One region of the Paenarthrobacter sp. NCHU4564 genome, then DNA from elsewhere that is predicted to be linked to it. Evidence: riboswitches for the same ligand, from Rfam matches in the RefSeq annotation. Region 1 holds a riboswitch; the other holds the start of a gene.
What was found. Region 1 has a riboswitch for cyclic di-AMP ahead of ACSVIE_RS11640 (M23 family metallopeptidase). Riboswitches for the same ligand answer to the same signal wherever they lie in the genome.
Positions count from the first base shown of each region.

Region 2: another riboswitch for cyclic di-AMP. It lies ahead of ACSVIE_RS05670 (NlpC/P60 family protein); the one in region 1 lies ahead of ACSVIE_RS11640 (M23 family metallopeptidase).

Region 1 is NZ_JBQLIS010000009.1:139,361-146,759, reverse strand. It holds gene ACSVIE_RS11670 (helicase-associated domain-containing protein) at 1-265, opposite strand, end outside; gene ACSVIE_RS11665 (hypothetical protein) at 382-597, opposite strand; gene ACSVIE_RS11660 (cold-shock protein) at 860-1,243, shown strand; gene ACSVIE_RS11655 (DUF3027 domain-containing protein) at 1,251-1,898, shown strand; gene serC (phosphoserine transaminase) at 1,978-3,108, opposite strand; gene ACSVIE_RS11645 (metal-dependent transcriptional regulator) at 3,412-4,107, shown strand; cyclic di-AMP (ydaO/yuaA leader) riboswitch at 4,310-4,549, shown strand; gene ACSVIE_RS11640 (M23 family metallopeptidase) at 4,554-5,384, shown strand; cyclic di-AMP (ydaO/yuaA leader) riboswitch at 5,531-5,690, shown strand; gene ACSVIE_RS11635 (C40 family peptidase) at 5,695-6,438, shown strand; gene ACSVIE_RS11630 (NlpC/P60 family protein) at 6,538-7,311, shown strand.
Region 2 is NZ_JBQLIS010000004.1:40,279-47,677, reverse strand. It holds gene ACSVIE_RS05680 (universal stress protein) at 1-744, opposite strand, end outside; gene ACSVIE_RS05675 (FAD-dependent monooxygenase) at 1,179-1,847, shown strand; gene ACSVIE_RS05670 (NlpC/P60 family protein) at 1,931-2,719, opposite strand; cyclic di-AMP (ydaO/yuaA leader) riboswitch at 2,723-2,908, opposite strand; gene ACSVIE_RS05665 (copper resistance CopC family protein) at 3,066-3,701, opposite strand; gene ACSVIE_RS05660 (NCS2 family permease) at 3,814-5,256, shown strand; gene hutG (formimidoylglutamase) at 5,413-6,363, shown strand; gene ACSVIE_RS05650 (hypothetical protein) at 6,418-6,906, shown strand; tRNA gene ACSVIE_RS05645 (tRNA-Cys) at 7,014-7,084, shown strand; gene ACSVIE_RS05640 (NAD-glutamate dehydrogenase) at 7,244-7,399, shown strand, end outside.

The sequences.
Region 1 (7,399 bases):
TGACTTTCTTCAGCCCGGCTGCCGGGACGCTGTGCCCCGTGTCGGTGTTGGTGCACAGGTGCAGCGCCTCGAGGACCTGCATCTCGGGTTTGGTGAGCCGCTCCAGGGCGCGCTGGACGCTGACCCGGGCGCTGGCCCGGGCAGCCAGGGCGGCGAAATCAGGTGCCATGGGGGTGATGAGGTCCGGCCGCGCGGCAAACAGAGCCCGCAGCGAATTGTCGCTGCGCGCTTCCAGTTCCTTGCTGAGCGCGCGAATGAGGGACATCAATCCAACGTTACCGCCATGGGGCCGGTCCTGCCTGTCCTGTGGCTACTGGTCGCAGCCGCCCGGCACGGGACTGGTTACGAACTGTCCGGCCCGTGTCCGGCAGACAGCGGAACTTAGTGGCGGCGGCGCTGGCGGACGGCGTCCACCAGGATCACTGCTGCCAGCATGAACGCAACCGGAAGGCCGTACAGGGCCGTTGACATGATCCAGGCGGGAGCCTGCCCGCCGCTTGATGCAATGGCCATCACGGCTCCGACAGCGGCCAGGGAAAGCACTGCCACCACGGCGGCAATGATCGTCAAAGGGCGGCGGTAACCCGGGGAAGTCATACCCCAACGCTAGCAGCAGCGGCCACTTCACACGCCCCGTCAGCGCAGCATCCCGCGCCTACTGTGACGCCGGCATGACGGTGGCCCGGCCGGGACAGGCGGCGTTCGGGCACGGGGAAGCGGGAATAGGGGGCCAGGCAGGATAACCTTGAAGGAACAGACCAACACGGACCGAGCCGTCACTCCTGATCCCGCAGAACCCTGTGGATGCGGTGGTGGCTGGGCGTGTCTCCGCATTGCAAGAACGAAGAAGGTTGATTAGGTGCCCACCGGCAAGGTCAAGTGGTATGACAAGGAAAAAGGCTTCGGATTCCTCGCGGCCGAAGACGGCCAGGAAGTTTTCCTGCCCAAGACGTCCCTGCCCGCAGGCGTCACCGAGCTGAAAGCCGGTACGCGTGTGGAGTTCGGCGTGGCTGACGGACGCCGCGGCGCGCAGGCCCTAGGCCTGCGTGTCCTGGACAAGACTCCTTCCATTGCCAAGGCAAAGCGCATGAACGCCAAGGATCTGGCACCCCTGGTACAGGATCTTGTGACGGTCCTGGACAACCTGTCCGGTACGTTGTCCTCCGGCAAGTACCCCGAAGGCAACAAGGCAAAGGCCATCGGCATGGCATTGCGCAAGGTTGCCGACGAGCTGGAAGCCTAGGAACGCCATGACATCGGAATCCGCGCAGGACACGACGTCCGGAGAGGACGTCCAGGCCACCGCCGTGGACGCCGCTGCCGACGGCCAGGCTCCTGGGACCGTGACGGCTCCCGGAAACGGGGCAGCCGCCGGGCGGAGGCCGGCCGCGGCCAAGCCGCGCGCAGGCGTACCGGTGTGGCGCACAGGCAAGCCGGACGCCTTCCTGGCTGCCGCCGTCGGGGTTGCCCGGGAGGCAGTGCAGACCATCGCAAAGCCGGCTGAGATCGGTGAGCATCTGGGAGCAAAGTCCGAAGGTGAACGCGTGGTGACCCACCTCTTCGAATCCAGGCTTCCCGGTTATGGGGGTTGGCAGTGGTTCGCAGTGGTGACCCGCAATTCGCGTTCCAAGGTTGTCACCGTCAGCGAACTCGGTCTCCTGCCCTCCGACGACTCCATCCTGGCGCCGGAGTGGGTGCCCTGGGCCAAACGGGTCCGGCCCGAAGATGAAACACCGCTGGTGGAGGAGACCACCGACGAAATCTCCGAGGAGTCCGTCCAGGCAGCCGAGGACGAGGCGGTCCAGGCTGAGTCGGACGAAGACGACGACGACGAGTCCGACGAGCCGGACACGGCATTTGAGGACGTTGAAGCCGCGCCGCAAGGCCAGCAAAACTGACGCTCAGCAAACCTGACGCCCATAAACACAAAAGCGGCGCTGGCCGGGAGATCCTGGCCAGCGCCGCTTTTGTGTGCTCTTACTTCTTCAGTTCCCCGACCACGTAGTCGATGCTCGCCAGCAGGGCGGAAACGTCGTCCGGCTCGATCGCAACAAAGGTGGCAATCCGGAGTTGGTTGCGGCCAAGCTTGCGGTAAGGCTCGGTGTCGACGATTCCGTTGGCGCGCAGCACCTTGGCGATGGCAGCGGCATCGATCGAATCGTCGAAGTCGATGGTTGCAATGACGTTTGAGCGTTCCTCGGCGTTGGCGACGAACGGCGTGGCGTATTCGGAGGCTTCGGCCCAGGAGTACACGCGGCTGGCGGAATCGGCCGTGCGCTTGCTGGCAAAGTCCAGGCCGCCGTTGCTGTTGAGCCACTGGACCTGCGCGTCCAAGGTGACCAAGGTGGTCAGGGACGGAGTGTTGTACGTCTGGTTCAGCTTGGAGTTGTCGATGGCCGTCTGGAGATCCAGGAAGTCGGGAATCCAACGGCCGCCGGCCTTGATGCGGGCTGCCCGCTCCAGAGCAGCGGGGGAGAAAAGGCCCAGCCACAGGCCCCCATCCGAGGCAAAGTTCTTCTGGGGTGCGAAGTAGTAGACATCCGACTCCGCAACATCAACGTCGAGGCCGCCGGCAGCGGAGGTGGCATCCACCAGCACCAGTGAGCCCTCATCGGCGCCGTCCACGCGCTTGACCGTCGCGGCAACGCCCGTGGAGGTCTCGTTCTGTGGCCAGGCATAGACGTCCACGCCGGCCTCTGCCCTGGGCGCGGGACGCGTTCCGGGCTCGGACTTGATGATGGAGGACTCGTCCAGGAACGGGGCCTTGTTGGTGGCCGAAGCGAACTTGGAACCGAATTCGCCGAAGGAGAGGTGCTGGGCCTTCTTCTCCACCAGGCCGAACGCAGCAACATCCCAGAACGCAGTGGATCCGCCCACACCCAGGACAACCTCGTAGCCCTCGGGCGCGCGGAAGAACTGGCTGAGGCCCTCGCGGACCGAGCCCACAAGGTTCTTGACCGGAGCCTGGCGGTGGGAGGTGCCGAGGATGTTCTTCGCTGCAGCGGACAAGGCTTCTATTTGTTCCGGGCGGACCTTGGACGGTCCTGCACCGAAGCGGCCGTCCTTGGGCAGCAGGTCGGCGGGAATGGTGATGCTGTTGTCGCTCACGGTGGCTCCAATGTGTTTCGGTCAAAGATGGGGAGGTGGCAGGTGGCATCAGCTGCCCCTTCGACTCCCCAATTCTGCCTGACGGGGAGGGCGGGCACTAACCTCCGGCTGTCATAGTCCGCCACGTGGAACGGCGCCGGCTCCGAGGGCCCCGGTCGCAGAGTGAAATTATCAAGAGTAATTCCAAATAAGCTAGGCTAAGGTTTGGCGTTCCTGAGCCGGAGGTTGTGCACCGACGGACTTGCCCGGGACGCGGTACGGTGGAGATTACGCAAGAACTGCGTTCGAGGAGAGCTGAGCTGGATGACGGATCTGATCGATACCACTGAGATGTATCTTCGGACCATTTTGGAGCTTGAAGAGGAGAACATTGTTGCTCTTCGCGCACGCATCGCCGAACGCCTCCGCCACTCAGGCCCCACGGTTTCCCAGACCATTGGCCGCATGGAGCGCGACGGCCTGGTGGTTGTCTCCAATGACCGCCACCTGGAACTGACGGAGGTCGGCCGCAAGCGCGCCACCGAGGTCATGCGCAAGCACCGCCTGGCTGAACGCCTCCTTGCCGACGTGATCGGCCTGGACTGGGCCTACGTCCACGATGAAGCGTGCCGGTGGGAGCACGTCATGAGCGAGCGGGTGGAGCGCAGGCTCTACGAACTCCTGGAACACCCCACTGAATCTCCGTACGGCAACCCGATTCCCGGCCTGGAAGCACTGGGCGGGTTGGGTGGCCAGCCGCTGGAACGCGGTGATGTCAACCTCCTGCAGGCCATGGACGGATACGCTTCGGACTCCCGTGTCGTGGTGAGTCGCCTGGCCGAGCCCATCCAGGTGGAGCCCGAGCTCCTGACCCAGCTTGACGAGGGCGGCATCCGCCCGGGCGCTGCCGTCTCGCTCGAACGCGTGGGTGAATACATCTCGGTCCGCGTACCCGGTATCGAAGGCGCCTTGGAGCTGCCGCCGGAAGTCGCAGCGCACGTCTTCGTCGCCGTCAACTGAACTCATGCCCGGGGCACCGCCCGGCGCGTCCGGCGGGGTGGCGGATCTCACCTTTGGGATCAGCGCCAGCGTGTGACCTGCACTTTTCCGCAGGAAGTGGTATGGGCTCGCTCCGCCACGCCCCGTTTCTGTAGATAACGAATTTATTACTGCGGGCTTTAATCCCCTATAGTTATCTACTAGCGCTGATACCAAAGCGTTACCTGATCTGGAGCCGAACTCTGCCAGCAGATCAGGTGTGCCATCCACCACTGGCAGAGGCGGGGGAACCACAAGCGGCTGTCTAAAGAAGCAGCCTTGGGGTGAAGCCCGCAGCAGAAGTGCCTACTGACGCAAGTCCCTCCTGGGATACCTGTGTGCCGTGTGCGCTTTGTGCGGGCCGGGTCTGAACTCTCTGATCCGAATCCGACAGCTAACTTCGCAGGCTTTTCAGAGAGGAACAGAGTTTGACATCGCAGAACGCCAGGGGCCGCCGACGCGCGACCGGCCCCGCTACTGAGCTGCGGCCAGCCCGCGTCGTAACGGAGATCCGGCCCCGCGACACCCAGCGTCAGGTGCGCCGCCGTAAGAGCCCGTTGCGCCAGGTTGCCGACTTCGCCGCAGCCAGTGGCGTCGGGCAGAAAGCCGGTGTAGCGCTTGCCGCCACCGGCCTTGCCCTGACTGTCGGTCTGCCGGCCACCAGCCCGGTGATGGCCACCTCCGAGTCGGGCCAGACCGAGGCCGCGCTGACAGTCGCGGGCGGCAGCCAGCCCGAGGTTTCCGCGGAAGCGTCGGCCAAGATCGATTTCAGCCGCGCAGCCGTTGCTACTGCGGCGGATCCTGACGGAAAGCTCAAGCAGCTCCTGAGTGCACAGTCGGCCGAGAGCATCCAGCGTGCCTCATCCGTCGGCAGCCTGGGCAGCCCGCTGGACACGCTCAGCACGGCTTCTCCGTTCGGCTACCGCATCAGCCCGCTCACGGGCGGCGCCGGCGACTTCCACCGCGGGCAGGACTTTGTGGCCCAGTGCGGCACCGCTGTCCATGCGGCAGCAGCCGGCAAGGTCACGTTCGCCGGATGGCACGAGTACGGTGGAGGCAACCGCGTGGTGGTAGACCACGGCAACGGCCTCGAGACCACGTACAACCACTTGTCGTCGTTCAGCGTCAAGGTCGGCCAGACCGTCAGCCGCGGAGACACTGTTGCCCTGAGCGGAACCACCGGCGCCTCCACCGGCTGCCACCTCCACTTCGAGGTCCAGGTCAACGGCGAAGTCGTTGACCCCATGGGTTGGCTCTAAGCCACAGCCGATGGTCGTCTCTCGCATTTGTGACACGCCCCGTGATCTGAATGTGACATTGAAGCACTTCTGTTGTACCGTCTAAATCGCATCGGCTTCCAGGGAGCCGATGCACTTGGGTGGATTGCCTAGCTCTGCCACCATCCAGGGTCCGTTCGCAAAATTCGTCTGGCAGGGGCGGGGGAACCACTTCCGGCCTTTTTTGAAGGCCTAGGGGTTAAGTCGCAAAGCTTCCTTGAAGCGGAGCGGCCGGATGACTCCCATCCGAATCCGACAGCTCACCTCGCAGGCATTGGGAGAGGCTACCTTCGTGTCTTCACGCACTACCCCTGCGCGCCACCGCGCCGAAACGGTTCGCACGAACCCTTTGAACAACCTTTCCAAGGCTGTTTCCACCAATGCAGGCACCGTAGGACGCCAGGCCGCCGTTCTGGCCGCAGCTTCAGGACTTGTCCTCAGCGTTGGAATGCCCGCCCAGGCAGCTGACACCGACGTCTCCAAGTCGGAATCGTCAAGCACCCAGCAGCTCGTGACCACCGCAGTGGTTACCGCCGAGCCCACCGCCACGGTTTCCTTCGAAAGCCCCGTCGTGGCCACCAAGGAAGCCCCCAAGGTCCAGCGCGCTTCCCAGACCACCCGCACGCAGGCCGGCAACGGTGGTTCCACCAGCGGTGCTGCAGTGACGGCCCAGTCTTCCAAGGCCAAGGACTCCGCTTCCAGCGCAGCCGCTTCGGGCCTCGCCGCCATTGCTTACACCGGCATTGGCCACCCCTACGTCTGGGGCGGCACCAGCCCCAACGGTTGGGACTGCTCAGGTTTCACCCAGTGGGTCTACGCCCAGGCCGGCATCAGCATCCCCCGCGTCAACGCATGGACCGCCATGAAGCCCACCAGCACGCCGGCTCCCGGTGACCTGGTGATGCAGAACGGTGGAGCCCACGTGGGCATCTACGTTGGCAACGGCATGATGATCAGCGCCCTCAACCCCAGCCAGGGCACGCTGCTCCACTCGGTGGCTTCCACCGGCAGCTCCTCGTTCTACACCCTCGGCTAGCACATCCCGTTCGGGGCAAGCCAGCATGCCCCCCAAGTGCTGGCCTGCCGAACCGGACGCGTCCCCAACCGCGTCCGGATACGACAAAAGAGAGTAACCATGACGAGTGCAAACAAGAATGCACGGCACCGCGCTGAGGCCCCCAAGACCAGCTCCATCGCCGTCATCGCCAAGGCCGTCAGCGGCAATGCAGGCGGCGTTGGCCGCCAGGCAGCCGTTATCGCCGCTGCATCAGGCCTGGTCCTGACCAGTGGTGTTGCTGCCAACGCGGCCGACACCAACATCCAGCGCGAGTCCACCGCCACCACGGCACTCGACGTGCAGGCCGTTGCCCAGGTAACCATTGCAGCCGATTCCACCGTGGCCATCTCCTACGAGCGCCCCGTCGTCACGACGGTTGAAGCTCCGGCTCCCGTGGTGGAGAAGGCTCCCGCAAAGGCTGAAACCAAAGCCGCTTCCGGTGCCACCACGCAGTCCGGTGCGGCCAATGTTTCGGTCAGCACTGCGGCCCCTGCCACCAAGGCTCCCGCCGCCTCCAGCGGCCTGGGTGCCGCGATCGCCGCGGCAGCCTACGCACAGTTGGGTGTCACGCAGGACTGCACCATGCTGGTGACCAACTCCCTTGCGGCGGTGGGAATCAACTTCCACGACTGGCCGGCCGGCTACCTTTCGTTGGGACGCACGGTGAGCGCAGCTGAAGCGCAGCCGGGAGACCTGATCTACTACGCCAACGGCGGCTACGGCGGAATGGCACACATTGCCGTTTACGTCGGCAACGGCATGGCAGTGCACGGCGGATGGAACGGATCCACCACCGCACTGTTCAGTGCAAATGTCGGCTCAGGCCCCGTTTTCATCCGGGTCAACGGCTGATCGATCATCCCAAGGGAACCCCGCAGGCACAGCGCCTGCGGGGTTTCCTCGTTTTAACGCCGCCACGTTTGCCCGGGAACAGGTGTCC
Region 2 (7,399 bases), on a different contig from region 1:
GATGTCCGCGAAGAGGGCATCGCGATCAAGCGGCGCAGGCACCCAGGCCAGCGATCCGCTGTACTGCGGAACTGCGCAAATGACGCGGAGGCTGGCGCCCATCCGCTCTGCTTGTTCAGCGGCTTCCAAAACCGCGACCCGCGCCTGCTCCGAACCATCCACGCCCACGACGACCACATTCTCCACCGTCCGCGGACCGGCCTTGGCGTGTTCGGCCTTGATGTGTTTGTCCTCGGTGTTCTCGCCCAAGCGGTCCGCGCAGTAGAGCGGCACAGTAACGGTAGGGCATTTGGCATGGGCAGGCAGCGCGCTGCTCACGGAGCCCAGGAGGCGCCCGACGAACCCGCCACGCCCGCGGCTTCCGAAGACCAGCAGCTCCGCCTCCGCGGACAGGTCCAGCAGGACACCGGCCGCGTCTCCGTTCTCAACGGAAGCGTCGACATCGATGGAGTAGCCGGAAACCTTGTCCATGGCCTGTTTGACGATCGCCTCGGCACCCTCCCGGATCACGGAGTCGTCCACTGTGGCGTATCCGCCGTCCAAGCCCGAAGCAGCAAAGATCGGCACCGAATAGGCGGTGACGATGTGGAGCGGGCGCTGCCGGCGTTCAGCTTCCCGGGCGGCCCAGACCAAGGCGCACTGACCGTGCTCCGAACCATCCACGCCGACGACGATTCCTCCGGGTGCTGCCACCGGGTCCTCACCGTCCCGGGTGTGGTCAACGTGTCTGCCGTGCTGGTCCATTGGGGGCCTGCCTCTCCACCTGCTGCTTGATGTTCCGGCCATTCTGCCAGAGGTTCCAGCAATCGATGGACCTCGTGACAAGCTTGCCTGCGGCCGGGGCCGGGGAAGCCCTTGGGATTCCCCTTCCAATCCCAACTATTCTCGGTTGGCATGGCCGAATCAAGGCGACGTTGGGCTATGTGCATAACGGTCCGGGCTCGGTTTCGGGGTCCAGCCAGTGCCCGCAGCCAGGCTCCTTGATGGCCAAAATGACCACAAAAAACACGCTGTGGCGGAGGCTATCCACGACACAAAAAGTTGGGTAATGTTCGAGTCACCGAATGGCCGGCAAGCGTGTTCCAGCACACATACCGGCCATTTACTTGCGACCGCTTGGGGACCCGGACGCAACCCATGCGATGCCCGCGGGCACACAGTCAAGGAGGAACCAAGCAGTGCACCTCACGCCTGATTCCGGCACGGAACGGACCACCACCGTGGTCATCGGCGCCGGGCTTTCCGGGTTGGCTGTGGCCAGCGAACTGAGCCGTCATGGCGTTGGCTCGATCGTGGTGGACAGCCTCATGGGAACACCTTCCCCGGCAACGGCGTCCCTTCATACCGGCATGCTGCCCCGCTGCGACGTTTCCGACCCCGCTGCCATGCAGGAACGCAACGAAATCCTCCGGCACTTGCGCAACTACGCAGCGAGCCATCACTTGGATGTCCGCAGCACTACCCGCGCCGTGCGCCTCGATTTCCTGGGCAGCGAGCCACAGCCGGCCTATGGCCAAGTGGCGGACCTTGGCAGCACCCGCACCGGCCTATCCCCGGTCGAAACCCGGAAATGGGCGGTCCATACCCCGGACGGCATCCTGCTGGCCGACCACATCGTGGTCACGCGCTGCGCCCAGAGCCAGTTGCGCAGGATGCTCGCGGACCTTGGAATCAGCATCGGCCAGAACCTCGTGGCTGCCATGCGGGCGGTAGGCATGCACCTGGTGGGCGTGGGCGAACTCGTGACCCCTACCCCCAAGGAAGTACTTCGGCAGGCCAAAGCCGTGGGCCAGGCCATCTCGGCGAGGGTGGCCCTTCCGGCCTCACCGGGCGTTGCCCTCGCCTGAAACGCCTTCCAACCAGACAACAAAAGCCGGCACCCTCGGGACGTTGAGTCCCGGAGATGCCGGCTTTTGGTGAAGCGTGAGGCTTAGGCGCCTGCGCGTACGTAGGTCAGGGGACCCGTAGCGGTCAGCCAGCTAATGGGATGGATACCCGTCTGGTTGCCGTTGATGCCACCGCTGATGGCCTGGCCGTTGCCGATGTAGATGGCAACGTGGCCGGACTGGACGATCATGTCGCCCGGCTGCGGGTCGCTGACTACCTTGCCGTAGTTCAGGAACTGCATGGGAGCGAGATCGCCAACCCGGATACCTGCAGAGCCGAGGGCCTTTTCAACCATGGCGGTGCAGTCCTGGAAGATGCCGATCTGCGCGTAGGCCGAGGCAACCATGGCGGCGTTGACGCCACCGGCGGCCGGAGCAGCGGCAGCAGGAGCGGCAGGAGCCGGAGCGGTTGCAGTGGCGGTAGCCGTGGCCTTGGCCGGGGCGGCAGCGGTGGTGGCTGCAGCCTTCTTGGGTGCCGGCGCAGGAGCCGGTGCCGGCTTTTCGATGACCGGTGCTGCTACGGAAGCAACTGCCGGACGCTCGAAGTTGACGGTAGCCGTTGCAGCGGCGGTGACAACCTTGTTGGGAGCCTCGGAAACCGTCTGCGCCACCGTGGCGGGGCTGGAGTCGCGCTCCACCGGTGCCTGTGCCGGGGTTTCCGCGGCGTGGGCGGCGATGGAACCGGTCAGGACCAGGCCCGACGCGGCGGCGATAACAGCAGCCTGGCGGCCTGCGCCCGATGCGTTGCTGGCAACAGCCTTGGAGATTGAGATGAACGGATTGGGACGTACGCTGTCCGCCTTACGACGGCCGCGAAGAATGCGTGAAGACATGAAAAAGCCTCTCCCGATGCCTGCGAGGTTAGCTGTCGGATTCGGATGGGAGTCACCCGGCCACTGTCTCCCGCCATGCAGCGGAAGCTTCGTGACTTCACCCCAAGGTCAGCTTCAAAAGCTGACCAAAATGGGTTCCCCGTCTCTGCCGTAGGTATGTCTGCGAACGGATTCCGGCCTGCGGCAGAGCTAGGCAATCAGGCCGGAAGTGCCCCGTACATGGATCGGGCACAGGTACTACCGTACGCGATGATCACACCAAAGTCACATTTGAGTAACGAGAAGTTTGGTTTTGGCGTGTCGCAGTAACCGATCCGAGACCTTCGACGCTAAGTAGAAAACCCCGTTATTCCGCGGATTTTTCGGCATCGGCGCCGTCGGTGGCCGCCAACTTCCGACGCGCCGTAACGGCCAGGAAGATCACGAGGCCAACCGCAACAACAGCCAGCCCGACGATGCTCCAGGGAAACGGCTGGGACTCCGCCGCCGGGGCAGCCTCGTTGCCGCTGGTACCAGGTGCTGACGTGCCTGCCGAAGGGACCGACGCTGCCGGTGCGGACGCCGACGGTGACGCCACCGCCGAGCCGCCGGCCGCCGTCGTACTTCCGCTGGCGGCCGTGAAGGAAAAGGTGCCCTCGATCGGGTGGGAGTCGGAGCTGACCACGCGCCACGTGACCGTGTATTGGCCAGCCGGCGCGCCGGGGCGAAGCTTCTGCACCGCTTGGTTGTCGATGATTTCGACGGCGCCATCCGCCCAGTTCTCGCCACCGGAAGTCACCGTTACGCCCGAGCCGATGGCCAGGGGGCGGTTGTTGAAGGTGATGGAGACCGACGCCGGAACCTCGGCAACGCTGGCACCGTTCGCCGGAGCGGTGGACTCGGCGACATCGTGCGCGGACGCCGGAGCAGCACCAAACAGCACTGCGGCGGTGAAGGCCACAACAGCAACGACGGCGGCCAGAAGGGGGCGGATGGTACGCATGGGGCGGTTTCTCCTAGTGTTGGCTTCCTTACAGACTAGGCGAATCGTCCGGGCGGGCCGTATCCGCGGCATAGGATTTGAGAGCACACTCACCCAATCCCCGGAGACCTTCATGCTTAAACAAGGTTCTGCCATCGACCGTTACTTCAAGATCTCTGAACGAGGCTCCACGTACTCACGCGAGATCCGCGGCGGCTTTGCGACGTTCTTCGCCATGAGCTACATCGTTGTCCTGAACCCCCTGATCCTCTCCGGAGCGGACTCCAGCGGCGAATCACTCGGCTTTACTGCCGTGGCAGCTACCACCGCATTCGTCGCGGGCATCCTGACCATCCTCATGGGTGCGTGGGCAAAGCACCCGTTTGCCGTGGCAACCGGCCTGGGCGTCAACGCCTTCGTGGCCGTCACCGTGGCCTCCCACCCGGAACTGACCTGGCCGGACATGATGGGCCTGGTGGTGCTCTCCGGCGTGACCATGCTGATCCTGGTGCTCACCGGATTCCGCACCGCCGTGTTCAAGGCTGTCCCGGAGGCGCTGAAGACCGCGATCGTGGTGGGCATTGGCCTGTTCATTGCACTGATCGGCCTGGTGAACGCCGGCTTCGTTCGCCGCATCCCGGACGCCGCCGGCACCACCGTGCCCCTTGGATTGGGTGTTGAAGGCAAGCTCATGGGCTGGCCCACCCTGGTGTTCGCCGTCGGGTTGCTGCTGACCATCGCCCTGGTAGTCCGCAAGGTCCGTGGCGCGATCCTCATCGGCATCGTCGCATCCACCGCACTGGCCGCCATCCTCGAGTTCACGCTCCACATCGGCCCCAGTGTGGACGGCGACACCGTGAACCCGCGCGGCTGGTCCCTGGTGGCCCCTACCCTGTCCGAATGGGGCGCACCCGATCTCTCACTGATCGGCAAAGCCAACCCGTTCGGCGCCTTTGAGCACTTGGGCTTCATCGCAGCGGCGCTGCTGGCGTTCGTGATCCTGCTGAGCATCTTCTTCGACGCCATGGGCACCATGGTGGGCCTGGCCAACGAGGCCGGGACCGTGGACGAAAAGGGCAACATCCCCAACGTCGACCGTGTGCTTCAGGTTGACGCCCTCGGCGCGATCGTGGGTGGCGGTTCGTCCGTGTCCTCCAACCAGATCTTCGTGGAGTCCGGCGCCGGCATCGGCGAAGGTGCACGCACCGGCCTCGCCTCGATCGTGACCGGCATCCTCTTCCTGGTGGCCATGTTCTTCACGCCGCTGATCAACCTGGTTCCGTTCGAAGCCGTCGCCCCTGCACTGGTGGTGGTGGGCTTCATGATGGTCTCCCAGGTGGGCAAGATCGACTGGCAGGACTGGGGCGTGGGCATCCCGGCCTTCCTGACCATCGCCCTCATGCCGTTCACGTACTCGATTGCCAACGGCCTGGGCGCCGGATTCATCTCCTACGTCCTGATCCGCACGTTCCAGGGCCGTGCCCGCGAAGTCCACCCACTGATGTGGGCCGTGGCCGCCGCCTTCCTGTTGTTCTTTGGCATTGGCACCGTGGAGGAGCTGCTCGGGGTCAAATAGCTCCCTGCCGAGATGGCATTTGATGACAATGTTGGGCTCCGGCATTGTCATCAAATGCCATGTCGCGGTGATGTCCGGGCCTGGATGTCCGGCATTTCAGACACTCCGGACCCGGAACTGCTGGCTTTGGCCGTCCGGGTCCGGTCTGCTTTAAGCATGGAAACGAGCGCCCTCACCGTAGACGTCACTCCCACCCCGTGGACCGGCCGTTTCGACGGCGACGGCGCCGAGCACCGCCGGTGGTGGCAGGCTGTGGCTCCCCACACCCCGGAAACGTCCGCAGGGGCCCTGCGTCCCGCCGTCGTGCTTGGCTTTTGCAGTGACGCCGGCGTCCGCCGCAACAAGGGCCGGGTAGGTGCCTCAGCGGCGCCGGCCGCGATCCGTTCGGCACTGGGTCCACTGGCGTTCCATCTGGACCGCCACCTCTTCGACGCCGGCGACGTCGTGGTGGAAGGCGACGCCCTGGAGGCGGGCCAGGAGCGTGCCGGGCGCGCCATTTCGGCACTGCTCGACGGCGGAAACCTCACCGTGGTGCTGGGCGGCGGACACGAGACCGCGTTCGCCAGCTACCTGGGCGTTGCGGGATCTGACGCCGTGCGCAGTGGCAAGCGGCTGGGCGTGCTGAACCTCGATGCCCACTTCGACCTGCGGGATGAGCCCACTCCGAGTTCGGGTACGCCGTTCCTCCAGATGTCCCGGGAGGAAGCCGCCGCCGGGCGCGAACTGCAGTACGCCGTCGTCGGTATTTCGGAACCCAACAACACGCGGACGCTGTTCGACACCGCTGACCGGCTCGGCGTGAAATACCTGCTGGACGAGGACTGCTCCGCGGAACGGGTGGAGGTTTTTGTTGCGGATTTCCTTGCCGGCGTGGACGTACTTTATCTGACGATCGACCTCGACGTGCTGCCGGCCTCGGTGGCTCCCGGAGTGAGTGCGCCGGCGGCGTATGGCGTGCCATTGCCGGTGATCAACGCAGTATGCCGCCAAGTTGCTGCCAGTGGAAAGCTGCTGCACCTGGATGTGGCAGAGCTGAACCCGGAGTTCGACATCGATTCCCGGACGGCCAAGGTTGCAGCGAGGCTGGTGAACACGCTCCTCGCGTGAGCCCTGTTCATCGGCGTCTTCCTCCGCATAGCCTGTGTGGAGGAAAGGATGGCGATGCGCACTGCTCCTGTGCAGGACAAGTGGGCCTGGGCGGCTGGTGTGATCGCTGTTGCCCTGGGACTGGCAGCCCACGTGGCTGCCGGTGGCGCTCCCCCGGCCCTGCCCCCGCTGCTGGCCCTCCTTGCCCTCACCTGCCTCGCAGCGCAACTGGTTACCCGATGGGTCCATGGCCCCCTGTTGCTGCTGCTGTTCTCCGGCGTGGCGCAGCAACTCCTGCACTTCGGGCTGGATGCCTTTGGCGGATACGTGCCCGGTGGCGGACTCTTCGGGCATCTGCACGGTGGCAATCAGCCCCTGGACGTTCCTGCGGATAGCAGCGCCGCGTCCGAAGGATCCGTGCACCTGATGCTCTACACGCACGTTGCCGCAGCCATCCTTACCCTGCTGCTGGCCTCCAGCGCGTGGAAGCTGGCCCGTCTGGCAGCCCGGAGCGGGACCGGGACCCGGCCGTCACAGGCCGCCACCCACGGAAACACCACGTAGCCCAACCAGGACACACTCCGTAGCCCCGGGAAAGATTCCGTAGCCCCGGGACCACCGGGGAAAAGAACTTTGTCCGGCACTTGCCACCGCGCCTAGGGTCGTTGGCACGTGGTGTACCCAAGAGGCCAGGGAGCTGCCTGCAAAGCAGCGCACGCGGGTTCGAATCCCGTCACCACGTCTCTGGCCCCCGCGAGATGGCATTAGATCACAATGTTTGGCTCAAACATTGGTATTAAATGCCAACTCGCGGCGATGATAGAGGGAGGCGCAGGGACTCTCCAAGCCGCACCAACACGGCCCCTCCCTGGACCGCCGGAGGCAGCGGAGGCGCAGTGGCATGTCACCAGGGATCGGGCCGGCCGATGATTTCCTGACCGACTACTACGAGCACGTATCCGATGACGACGTCCGCAACTACACGCCCGAAACCCTCCTGGAACGGGCACGCTACCACCGTTCGTTGGCAGAGCGGCGTGAGCCCGGCCAGTCCGTG